4 regions of the Desulfocicer niacini genome follow, and region 3 is predicted to be linked to each of the others. Evidence: riboswitches for the same ligand, from Rfam matches in the RefSeq annotation. Region 3 holds a riboswitch; each other region holds the start of a gene.
The links. A riboswitch is a leader RNA that binds a small molecule or an ion and turns the genes downstream of it on or off. The one in region 3 is predicted to bind cobalamin.

Region 1 (3,118 bases), on a different contig from region 3:
ATTTCGTTAAAACAGAAGATAAGATCGTTTATACCACACATTATTCTCCGGGAACCACCACTAAATTATATAAAAAATATGAAAATTTTGGTGAAGAAAAACGCCGTGGTGTAGAGTTTGAGATAAATCATCAGTTCACTGACGCCTTTGGGGGATATATCAATTATGCATGGCAAGACGGCAAGATATTGCAGGATCAAATAGAAAATACGAATTTAAAAAATTCTGAAAGCAGAGATTACAATATTCCAAAACATTTATTTCATGCCGGGCTTTCTTTTAAAAAAGACCGCTGGAACATTCTCCTGGACAGTCAGTATGTCAGCGAACGGCAGGAGCCCGATTCTGTCACTGGCGAATACGGCGCAGAAGATGATTTTTTTGTTGTTAATGCAGCGTTAAATTTTGATATAATGAAAAATACCACCTTGCAGCTTACAGCTGACAACCTGTTGGACTCAGAATTTTATTGCAGTGAAGCGACTTCCGGTAGAACAATTACGGTAGGCCTGCGGTATATGTACTAATCCATTTTGGGGTTCGTATCGGCTTGATAGCCAGTTCTATTTTTGTTGACGCCTTTAACTGGCGAATGGAACGGGGCCCATGCCGCCTATGCATATTCTCGCAACGGAGTCCAAGGCCCGGATGGGCCTTAACTGGGCGCCCTTAACCGTGTTATTCAATGCCACCCGCCCGCCGGGCCGATATTTCAACGGACCTGGTCTTAGCTGAACATAACCTTTTTAAAATATTTACCATGAAAATGTTTTTGAAATAGGCACACAACCCCTTTGTTCTTTCCTATTGACTTTTAAGTTTTTACAAACTATTAAATGCATTGATCAGGTGCAGGAAACTGCATAACAGGGAATCCGGTTTAAATCCGGAACGGGCCCACCGCTGTGATTGGGGACGAACACTGCATAATGTCACTGTCCATGTTAGTTATGGACGGGAAGGCGCAGTCAGTAGAGTGATCCAAGAGTCAGAAGACCTACCTGGACAACCATAGGGATGCTGCGTACGGCAATACCGGCACCTGTTTGATCTTGAGGATAGAAAAAGGGACAGCCTTGGATCGTTTTTTTTTAAACGATTCAGGGCTTTTTTTGTTTTGGAAGGCTGATAAAGTATTCGCCAAGGGTCTGCCATGTTCGGCCTGGCCGGATAGCTGGCAGCTGTTGCCCAATATTATAAGTTAGGACTCTTCTATGAACATAGATGATTTAGTTAATTCTATTCCTGATGAAGACTTTGAACTCAGAAATAATTTGGGAAAATGGGTTGAAGATTGGAAACGATCTGAAGGTTCGATCAATCAACTCGATCTAATGGTTAGTAAATGGCACGGCAATGTTTGGTTTAAGTCAGAGGAAGAACAAAACAAGTTTTATGCAAACTGGCAAACCTTTAAGTCTGATGCAATTCATGCCCTCGGTGGCTTAACTGTAAATGAACGTTTATATTGGTTTGGTCTCTTTGATCAATGGGATCAAAGTGATGACAAAGGTAAAAATCAAATAAGGCGCAAATTAAAGCCCAAGGCCTAACAATGCAAATGCACAATGGCGGCAAAAGCCGTGCCGCTTCGTTCTGCAACTTTTGCCGCCATTGTGGGCCAGGATATTCATGCCGTCCGGAAGACCAACCGGGCACCCAGTCTGACGGGCCAATACATCGGACAGATATATCAGACCAAGTACTTTGGTAGTCCCCAGATCGCTTTCAGCGTGGAGAATCTGTTTGATGAAGAGCACTATGATTACTCCATCGGAAGGGAGCGCAGTTATTTTCTTCAACTAAATCTCAATTGGTAGACGTATGTTGTTTTAATTCTTTTTAAAGGAGGTTTTTATGCACAGGTTTAAACGTATGACGATTGCCGGAATATTTATCTTTCTTAGTTTGTTTGCCTTTGATGTTCAGGCACATTACATGTGGCTCAATGCAAATGATTATACGCCGGTTGAGAACCATGGGGTTAATTTTTCCATCGGGTGGGGCCATGCCTTTTATAGCCCTGTAATGGACATCCTTTATGGCAAAGAGATGCTCGGCAAGATATACATGATAGGGCCAGACGGCAAGGAAATAAAGGTGAATGCATTGAACGAATTTCAATATGCATCGGCGGACAAACTCTCCCAGGACACCTATATCGCCATGGTACATCGAAAGGAGGGATTTTCCACTAAAACAACCCATGGATATGTTCATAAACCCAGGAAGGGACTTAAAGATGTGATTTATTCACGATATCTGGGGATGTATGGAAAGGCCATTATTAACGTGGGAGCTCCCACGGAAAGCAAATCCTTTATGCAGCCAGTGGGAATTCCCCTTGAGATCGTTCCCATGGTCAACCCGTCCCATTTGAAAACAGGTGATTATTTCAGATTCAAACTACTGTACCAGGGAAAGCCTCTTACTGAAAATATCAACGCCTCCTATGCAGGGTTTTCCTATGACAATGCCTGGGCTTATACCACAAGGACAAAACAGGACGGAATCGGGGAAATAAAGATCTTGAGTTCAGGTATCTGGGTGATTAAGGCAAACCACAAGGCACCCTATCCGGAACCGGATAAGGCGGACGAATATTCCTATACCACATCCCTGACCTTTGAGGTGCGATGATATCTTGCAGTAACAGCTCGTGATTGTGAGCCTCGAACCAGAGGCTCGCAATCGCTGTTAATGCGACATTCCGTCCCCTGTCAAGGGCATCGATAACATCATAATGGATTAATGCCATGAAACATTTTGTGCCTATTTTTTACTGTCTGATCCTGCTGAGCCTGGCATTTCCCAGCGCGTATGCCATGGAAGGCTTCCCCGTCTGTTTTTGGGAACTTGTCGATCAGAATAGATACATATATCCATCAGATTTGGAACAGATGAATTGGAAAATGATAAGAAAATTAAGAAGTCAAAACAGACGGGCAAACTCAGAGAAAAAGTATCTGACGCTCTCTTTTCTGGATGAGATCGTTTCGATTGATCCCTCTTCTTTTTCTGATAGTATGATACCGGGTTCATCCTTTGCGGTGGTGCGTGATCCCGACGGCAAGATTCAAACACTGCCATGGGAGTCTGATGAACCCGGGATAATAAA
Region 2 (3,118 bases), on a different contig from region 3:
GCCAGAATCAGTCGCGTGGGTTTTAATCCCTGCTGCCATGCCAGGGCATAAATAATAATAGTTGTCACAAGGGCACCGATGAATGCGGCAGGCGTGAGCAGGTGAAAGGCACTGGGAATCACAATCAGAATAAAGATACCGGCAAGCCCTGCACCTGCGGATATGCCGATGAGGTGAGGGGATGCCAGGGGATTTCTCATGATTCCCTGCAAAATGCATCCTGACAGCGAAAGGCTCATGCCCACAAGGGCTGCCACAAGGGTTCTTGGAAGTCTTATATTATAAATAATCTGATAATGGGGCCCGGTTGACTCAAAGAATATCGACTGGAGTATCTGTGAAAGGGACAGTTTCAAGGATCCCTGACTTAAGCTGAGAATAAAAGCGCAGACACAAAAAACCGCCATAATAATCAGTATCAATATACGTTTGTTATCCCGGCCAAAGAAGCTTATTCTCATATCCTTTTCCCATATAAAAGGTCGGCCAGGTACTGGAGGGCATCCGGGAAACCGGCATTGGGTTTGTATAAAAAATATTCTTTGGGAAGAACAAAAAAACGATTTTCCTTTATGGCCCTTAGACCTGCCCATGCCTGGTTACCGGAAAATTCAGTTTCCAGTCGGTCCCGGCATTCATCCACATCCCCCATGGTGTTGAGCAGGATAATATCCGGATCAAGACAGACGATGCGCTCGAGGCTGAATTGAATGCGGGTGCGATTTCTTGTGGAAAATCGGTCGGGAATGATATTTTCTGCGCCCAGCATGGATAGCATCGTGCAGGTCTGGGAACCGTTGACCTCGCAGGAAACAGAATTGGCCGTGGAAAATGCCACCAGCACCCGGGGCGCTTTAAAACCCTTTATTGAGGCCTGAATCGCCTCAATTTTTTCAGTCATATGTCCCTGGAGTTGTCTGACCCGGTCTTCGGTGTGATTAAGTTTTGAAAACAATGTCAATATGCGGTTGTAATCATAAAAGTTGATATAATTAAAATAGGCGTATTGGATCTTATTTTCCTCCAAAATCGGAATCAGCCGCCGGAAAGCGGGCAGGTTGGATGAAATCACCAGATCCGGTTGCAGGGCAATTATTTTTTCGGCGTTGGGGTTGTTAAATGTTCCCACCTCGGGAAGCCCCAGGGCCTGCTTTGGCACATGCAGTTTGCCTGAACACCGGGCAATGGCCTGGCCGTCGGTTTCATACCATAGATGAAGCAGTGAGGTTAACAGCACCACAACTCGTTTGGGTCTTTTTGATATCCAGACATTTTTTTTGTCCGGCAGGACCCACAAAATTTTTTCAGGCGTTTCATCAATGATCCGCTGGTTGACGTTTTGTTCCCATGAGAGGCTGGTAATCTGAGTTCCCGGCGAATCTTCGGCAAAGACTGCCGAAAATCCACCCAAAAGAACTGCCGGAATCAAACAGAACAGGATGGTTGACCGTATATAACTGCCAAGGGTAGACAGTGATTCTTGCCCAGGTACGCCCGCAACAAAACTTGCAAAAATATTAAGCTTACCTGCTCTTTCATATAAATTATTCATAGTTAACCTTTAAGACGCATATAGGATTCCAGGATCTTATCGGAATGGATAAATGCTTTAGGTAACATACCTTGCAACATAAGATAAACCACCTTTAAACCCGGTATGACAGCTCAACACCGACATAGCATCCATCTGAAGGTAAAATAATATGCTGAACCTTTAGAAGGGCTGTCATGTTCCTCTTCATGTGCATTGACCCGTCTGCCCCATTTTTTGTCAAACAGATGGCTGCAGAAAATATAATATTCAACACCTTTTATCATCGGCCTTCCAAAAACAAAAAAGCCCTGAATCGTTTAAAAAAACGATCCAAGGCTGTCCCTTTTTCTATCCTTGAGATCAAACAGGAACCGGCATTGCCGTACGCAGTATCCCTATGGTTGTCCAGGTAGGTCTTCTGACTCTTGGATCATTCTACCAACTGCGCCTTCCCGTCCATAACCTCGACAGTGGCATGTTGCAGTCTTCGTCCCCAATTACAGCGGCGGGCCCGTTCCGGAGTTTAACCGGATTCCCTTTTATGCAGTTTTCTGCACCTGATCAATGCATCTATTAGTTTGTAATACCGTAAAAGTCAATAGGAAAGGCCCCGAATTCCAGGGCCAACGCATTTAAATTGTATTGCCCCCAAGCACTTTAATGAGATACGTATTCTCCCAACCTGCTTGCAGTTTTTTTGTGTTCATCTGTTTTTCTCAGACAAAGGGAACTGATTTTTCGGTACCAGGACTGCATCAGCCCCTGAGTCATATCAGATCATCAGAAGTCGAACCCTATTGAGGTATAGAAATAACGGGGCATCCCAGGATAATAAAGATTTGAACGTCCCGAGGTATAAGCGGAAGCAGCGTACTTTTTATCAAAGATGTTATTGCACCCCACACTCCAGTGAAAGTCCTGCCCCAGCAAGGTGGATTTAAAGCCCAGCTTACAATCGGCAAGATAATGACCACCGTATTCTTCTTCATTTGCCGAATCCATATACCAAGGACCTATTTTTCTGCCGACCAGCGAGGCAGAAAAGCCCACAGGTAGTGTATAATCAAGGCCCAGGGATACCGTGTATTCAGGTACCTGATCAAGATATTTGCCTTCTATGGAGGTATCGGAAGGATTCTTCTTTATTTCCATCCTGGTATAATTCGCATTCAAATTGACAGTCAAACTGTCGATTATCCGATAGGCAAGAGAACCCTCGACGCCTCTACTTTGGGCCTTACCAATGTTTTCATATTGCACAGTAGTCTCATTTTTTGCCACCAGGTCATCCACGTCGCTCAGATAAACGGCCACGCTGCCTGATACTTTTTGAAAAGAGTATTTTGTTCCGATTTCATAGGAGATGGCCGTTTCTGCCTCCAGATCTGGATTGGCATAATCATTGACCGTATAAAGCTGGGACGGTGTGGGAATTTTAAACGCTCTTCCTATAGACGTGTAAAAATTAAAGTTTCTATTTAGCTGATAAAGCAGGTTTAGCTGGGGACTATAACCGTCTACACGTGAGGAGCCGGTGACATCTGTCATAGTCGTTCCTGCGCTATTGTACTGATAACCGCTATT
Region 3 (3,118 bases):
TTGAAATACTTCAATAAACAACATCAAGCATAAAACAAATAGGGGACACACCACATTTTTATCAAACCGTTATTTATTTCCAGTAAAAACATTGCCAATTTCACACCTTTTAAGGTAGACAAACGTGGTCTGTCCCCCCTATTAATTTATTCCCAATTTGACTATTCCAAATTTCGGGCTTTTTAAGATGAAAAAAACGTGGTCTGTCCCCATTTTTCAGAGGAGCTAAAATGCTGAATACAAGTTTACCTGTAATGGATGATAAGGAGGACAATACACTCCCCAAAAAACTTCCCCCCCTCATGGACACCCATGTGCATATTTTTCCGAGACAGATTTTCTCGGCGGTGTGGAAATGGTTTGGTACCCATGCATGGCGAATCCGGTATCAGATGACCAGTTCTGAACTGCTTAAATTTCTACTCTCCCGGGGTGTTGGTCACATTATAGCCATGCAATACGCTCACAAACCCGGCATGGCAAGATTTCTGAACCAGTACATGGCTGCAAAATGTCGCGAATTTCCCGGAAAAATCACGGGTCTTGCCACGGTGTTTCCCGGTGAGGTAAATGCCGAAATCATCCTGCAGGAGGCCTTTGACCTTGGTCTTAAAGGGGTAAAACTCCACGCCCATGTGCAATGTTTTGACATGAACAGCCCTGACATGAATCGGGTGTATGAGTGCTGTCTGAAGCATCAGAAACCCATGGTTATGCACGTCAGCAGAGAACCCAAAAGTCCGGCATACAAGTGCGATCCCTATGAACTGTGCAATGTTGACAAGCTTGAAACCGTGTTAAAAAATTTCCCGGGTCTCAAGATCTGTGTCCCCCACCTGGGATTTGATGAGATATTTGCTTACAAAACACTGATAGAAAAATATGACACACTCTGGCTGGATACTGCCATGGCCATCACCAATTACTTTCCCATTAAAGAGACCGTACCTCTCAATCAATACAGATCAGACAGAATCATGTACGGGTCTGATTTTCCCAACATACCCTATGCCTGGGATAGAGAGGTTAAAGTGATTCAGGCAACCGATCTTTCACAGAACTCTCTGGAAAAAATCTGCTGGGGAAATGGAGCTGAATTCTTTCAGGTCCAACCCCATTTTTAGTAAATATTGGGGTTGGTATTGTACATGTTTGGACAGTGCCCCTTATTCGCATGTTCGGGACTGCGTGACATACAAATGCTATAACGGGGAGGGTTCAGGCTTGTGTTATGGCCAAGCCTTTCGGGGTCGCCCCGGCCTTGGTCGATAACGCCAATAACACAAGCCTGAAACCGTTCTCGCAAAATCGGCAAAAAAAACTTGAACATCGAGTAAAACAGGTGAAAATGGGGTGTTGACCGAATAATTACCATTTTTATTTAGTTTGACACCGCCTGCCCAAACTGATATTTTAGCAAACTAATCAGGTACCCGTCATAAATTCACGGGTAAAAGGGAATCCGGTTAAAATCCGGAACGGGCCCGCCGCTGTAAAAGGGGGACGAAAGTCAGAGAAAGTCACTGTGGAACACCATGGGAAGGCCTGACAAGTAGGATGATCCTTAAGTCAGAAGACCTGCCTGATTGCATAAGATGGGATGTCACGGTAACGCTTTCCATCAAAGATCATAAGGACAAAAAGGGAAGCCCTTGATCGATAACGAATCGGTTTGGGGCTTTTGTTGTTTCATGCCCCAAATCACAGACCATTTATCTGTATACGCCATGACGGGTGCTTCATACCGACTTCCAGAAAGAAGTCCGAACACACCATCACCGGTCATATACATATCAAAAAATGGGTTTTGATCACAAGATTGCCCACCCGTCACAATTGGCGGTCAAACGGATTCAGGCTTGAGATCAATCCCAAACAATGTTTTAAAGGGGCAAAAACAAAGATGAAACGCAAAATCATTTACTTGGCAGGTTCTCTGCTGTTTCTGGCAATGAGTCACACGGCATTAGCCGATGAAACCACCACGGACATGGGCGAAATGGTGATCACCGCCACCCGCACAGAAATTTCGCTGGATAAAATCGGCGGCAACAGCGTCACAGTTATCACATCCGAAGAGATTGAGGCAAAACAGCAAAACAGTGTGGGAGACCTTCTCCGAGGCATTCCCGGCATTGATGTCATTTCCAACGGCGGACCCGGCACCGCAACCACGGTGTTCACAAGGGGTGCCGATTCCAAGAACACCCTGATCCTGATTGATGGCATCATGTTAAATGATGTGTCCGGGTCCAACAGAGGGGCCGATCTTGGCAACATCAATGTGGATAACATCCAACAGATTGAAGTGATCCGAGGTGCCATGAGCGTCATGTACGGCAGCAATGCCACCGCCGGTGTCATCAACATCATCACCAAAAAGGGAAAGAAAACCCCCACGGGTTCGGTGAAAATTGAGGGCGGTTCCCACGGCACATGGAAGACAGGTGTCAATGCCGCCGGTGCCACCGACAAAATAAATTTCGCCCTGTCTGCATCTAAAACCCGGATAGACGGTTACTCCATTGCCAATGATGACAACAGCGCTATAGCTCGGGGAGAAAGCACCGACGAAGACGACGCATATGAAAACACCACGTTGTCAGCTAATGTGGGAGTCGATATCACCGACACCTTCAGCATCAGCGCACTGGCACGATACATTGATTCTGACGGGGACACCGATGCCTACAACTGGGCGGGCTATGCCGAGGATGGAGACGCCAACACAGAATCCACCCAGACCTTTGGCAAAATTAATATCAACAATAAATTTTTTAACAACCTGCTTGATTCCACACTGTTCTGGCAGATGAGCCGTCAGGACAGAGACTACTATGAAAATGGGCAGAAAACGTCCACCTATGATGGTGACACCGACACCTTTTCATGGCAGGGAGATCTTAATTTTAATGCCCATGTACTGTCCGTTGGGGCATCCTATCTTGATGAAAGCATGAAATCAGAATCCTTCGGTACCTATGGCTCAAAATTCAAAGAAAAAAGTGCCGACACCAAAAGTTACTGGCTTCAGGATCAATTCATGAACGTTGAAAACCTTGTCATTATCGCCGGTGTAAGACTGGATGACCATGAAACCTTTGGCAACAAAGCCACT
Region 4 (3,118 bases), on a different contig from region 3:
GTTTTTCTCAAACCGAACAGGACTTAATTTTTTAAAAAGGTGCATAAGGGCCAGCATGGGGCAGAAAATGCAGAAAAACCGTTCTTTAAAGAAAATTCCGGCAAGGAAAATTCCGGTCAGCAGCATGGCGGTAATGCTGAAACCCATGGTTACCCCGTTGGTCATGTTGATGCTAAATTTATCAAAGTCTCCCACAAACATGGGGAGGATGGGGCGTGCAGGGCAGATCTGGCAAAAGGGCAGCTTCCAGTCCGGGTGGAGTCCGAAATTGGCAATGGACAGGGGGATGAGGATCATCAGCACCAGCAAGATGTATTTGATGGGCTTAAGTTTTTTTCGGGTCTTCCGGGTCATGGTTATTCCCCGGACATTAAATTTTTTTCGAATTATTGTGATCCAGTCCTGGAACAGGCAGAAGGGACACAGCCATGCGCACCAGATCTTTGAAAGCGGCATAAAGAAGATCAAAAATAGAACAAAAGGCCATAAAATATTGACGAATGCACTGGAAAAAATCATTTCAAAACTGGTTTGAAAGCCCACATAGCTTCTTTGGAGCACCATAAGATAGCAATGCCCGGCACAGCCATTGACATAGGGGCATGAAAAACAGGGAAGTGAACTGCCCAGATCAATTCCAATCCGTCCACCGTAAAGAAACAATATAAATGATAGGTGCTGGCAAATCTGCCTTATTCTTTCCACCATGGTTTTTTCCTCTTGTTTAACAAAACGCCGATGAACAGAATAGTGCCGGCTGCCAATGTAACAGCCCCGGCTTTGTGGTTGTCATGGGCATGACGTGAGCGATGCACCCGAAGCGCGTAAGCCAGGTGGTATTGCTTGCCGTTATGCTCCACTTGGGTAAACAAAAGATCCTGTCTGGTGGCGGTAAGGCTGGACTGTCTCAGGCGTTTATCATGGGGCGGTGTATATAAGAAGCGGTAAGGTTGTGCTATTTCCGGTACGAGGGTAGTGGTATTGTTGTTTTTAAAAAGCTTCATCACCGTCGGGGTAAGCGTCTGTGAGGCAGTGACCAGACTGAAGGTTAGTGGAACGCCGGTCTGGTGCCAGTAATGACGGTCAGAATTGTTCAGGGCAATATGCGGAAGCCCTCTTAAAAGGACGGACTCCGATATTGACGCCGGGATTCTTTTGGCCGGTATTTTTGATTTCCCAAACAATACCAGATCGGTGCAGGTCACATAGCTTTTTTGCTGGTCTTGGGCAAAGGCAAAAATTCGGATATTTGAGGTTTTGTGTACCTGGATGGCGTAACATTGCTTCACAGGCGTTGCCTTGTAAATGACGGGATCTTGGTTTTCCAGGTATAGTAAGGTCACCGGGCCGGTTGAAATCCGGGGTGGGTGAACGGTAAACCGTTGAACGGTTTGTCCGTTTTGGAGCCTATCCATTGCCGTAAATTGAATGTGTAGTATCTCTTTGGGGTATCCGGCAAGGTCGTCAGCCCGAATGACCACTGGATTAAGTAAAAGCCCGACAAGGAACAATAAACAGGTAAGTAGTAAATGTTTTTTCAAAGCAGATAACATAAGAGCCGATTAAGGGAGTCCATGACAAATAATATACCCAACACCAAAGAGCTTTATACCAGACTTTCTGGAGTACCGCATGCAATAGTGGGTAGTTTTATTATGATGAAGTCCCTAATGATTGTCCCATTTCCTTTAAAAAATAAAAAAATCCCTGATCAAGGGGCGTTTTGCTTGATCAGGGATTTCGTTTTTAATCCACATGACCGGTTGTTGTTTTCCGAGAAACAACCGTTATAACTGCCACGGGTAGAGCGTATTTTGATTTGGTTCTACCCATAACTGAAGATAGAAAATCTCCCCAGATTTGCGGGAGAGTTCTTATCCATTTTAGGCAGGTCTTCTGACTTTCGGGTCATCCAATTTGCTGCGCCTTCCCGGTTTTATCCAGTGGCATGAATTCAGCAATTGTCTCCGATTACAGCGGCGGGTCCGTCCTTGATTTTCACAGGGTTCCCTATTCAGCCGATTTCTCCGGCACCTAAAACAATGCACCTTATGACAATATAACAAGATGTCTGTCAAGTAAAATTTATCATATGATTGTTGCTTTTATCAGTCGTTTTTTGTTTTTTTATTATTCAGAGATGTTGTGTGTGTATCAAGATCGTGGACACCCTCTTTGAAAGGGATATGCCGTTTTATAAGAAAGAGTAGGTAAGCCTAACACTCTTTAATGCTTCGTTGTGGGCAGAATGAGATCAAAATAAGGTCTGCCCATGGCAGTTATTGGAACAGAGATGCAGAAGAAAACGCCTTGGCGAAGGGTTGAGACAGGTTTCACACTTTAACGGCAATGGCTGCGATATCATCGTGGCATTTAAAACGGGGAAAGGTCAGGCAAAGGGGATCGGTTTTTTCTTTTTGTCGGATCATATTCTTTAACCCGTTGAGGCCCAATGAGATATAACTTTCCACCAAAGAGGTATAATCTTTATGTTTTTGAGGGGTTTCGCCGGGGATGGTTAATCCGTCTGTGAATAACAGGATATCCATGACCTGATCTAAGGATTCCACGCCCTGATTTAGAAACTCTTCGGCACGGGGCTCACCGTTAAGCACCCCGTAGGTAATGTTCATTTCCGACCTTACTTTTTTAATCTGGGAATTCAATGTCTGCCGGAGAGCTGCAAGGCCCTGCTCGGTGTTGCCCTCGGTCAATCCAACGCGCTTATCATCTGCCTTATCCTGAACCAGATCTTTCCACAGGGTCAAGGTTTCATAGTCATGGTCTTCCCGCTCCACCAGTACCTTATGGGACCCATCGTTATAGACCAGAATAATGACGGCATCCCCTGCCTGGACCCATTCCAGGTTCTTATTCTGTATCCGGACAACAGCAGCACTTGTACTCCATAGATCCTCTTGGCGTGAGATGTTTACTCCGTTACGGAGCATTTGCGTCATAATTTCCCTGTTTGCCTGGCAGGCCAGGTGCCTTAATGGATAATGATTTTGGCTGAACACGGAACCTGCGGTTTGTGCTGCGATCTCACCTCCGGTTTTTCCCTGATGGAATGTCCGGCCCGTCAGGCTGGTTGCCCCGTCAAACACCCCGAAAATAT

Region 1: linked by a shared signal. The riboswitch ahead of ACYQ2M_RS23595 (hypothetical protein) and the one ahead of ACYQ2M_RS09210 (TonB-dependent receptor plug domain-containing protein) in region 3 are both predicted to bind cobalamin.
Region 2: linked by a shared signal. The riboswitch ahead of ACYQ2M_RS16955 (ABC transporter substrate-binding protein) and the one ahead of ACYQ2M_RS09210 (TonB-dependent receptor plug domain-containing protein) in region 3 are both predicted to bind cobalamin.
Region 4: linked by a shared signal. The riboswitch ahead of ACYQ2M_RS16840 (hypothetical protein) and the one ahead of ACYQ2M_RS09210 (TonB-dependent receptor plug domain-containing protein) in region 3 are both predicted to bind cobalamin.

What each region holds. Positions count from the first base shown of each region.
Region 1 covers NZ_BAAHYK010000077.1:5,541-8,658, reverse strand. Annotated here, with positions in the region: gene ACYQ2M_RS23600 (TonB-dependent receptor) at 1-527, shown strand, start outside; cobalamin riboswitch at 831-1,019, shown strand; gene ACYQ2M_RS23595 (hypothetical protein) at 1,215-1,553, shown strand; gene ACYQ2M_RS23590 (hypothetical protein) at 1,569-1,820, shown strand; gene ACYQ2M_RS23585 (DUF4198 domain-containing protein) at 1,858-2,640, shown strand; gene ACYQ2M_RS23580 (hypothetical protein) at 2,913-3,118, shown strand, end outside.
Region 2 covers NZ_BAAHYK010000032.1:73,022-76,139, forward strand. Annotated here, with positions in the region: gene ACYQ2M_RS16950 (FecCD family ABC transporter permease) at 1-461, opposite strand, end outside; gene ACYQ2M_RS16955 (ABC transporter substrate-binding protein) at 458-1,552, opposite strand; cobalamin riboswitch at 1,926-2,110, opposite strand; partial or broken gene ACYQ2M_RS16960 (TonB-dependent receptor domain-containing protein) at 2,315-3,118, opposite strand, start outside.
Region 3 covers NZ_BAAHYK010000014.1:13,193-16,310, reverse strand. Annotated here, with positions in the region: gene ACYQ2M_RS09215 (amidohydrolase family protein) at 231-1,124, shown strand; cobalamin riboswitch at 1,411-1,600, shown strand; gene ACYQ2M_RS09210 (TonB-dependent receptor plug domain-containing protein) at 1,904-3,118, shown strand, end outside.
Region 4 covers NZ_BAAHYK010000032.1:36,818-39,935, reverse strand. Annotated here, with positions in the region: gene ACYQ2M_RS16845 (4Fe-4S binding protein) at 1-708, opposite strand, end outside; gene ACYQ2M_RS16840 (hypothetical protein) at 693-1,541, opposite strand; cobalamin riboswitch at 1,870-2,053, opposite strand; gene ACYQ2M_RS16835 (protein phosphatase 2C domain-containing protein) at 2,334-3,118, opposite strand, start outside.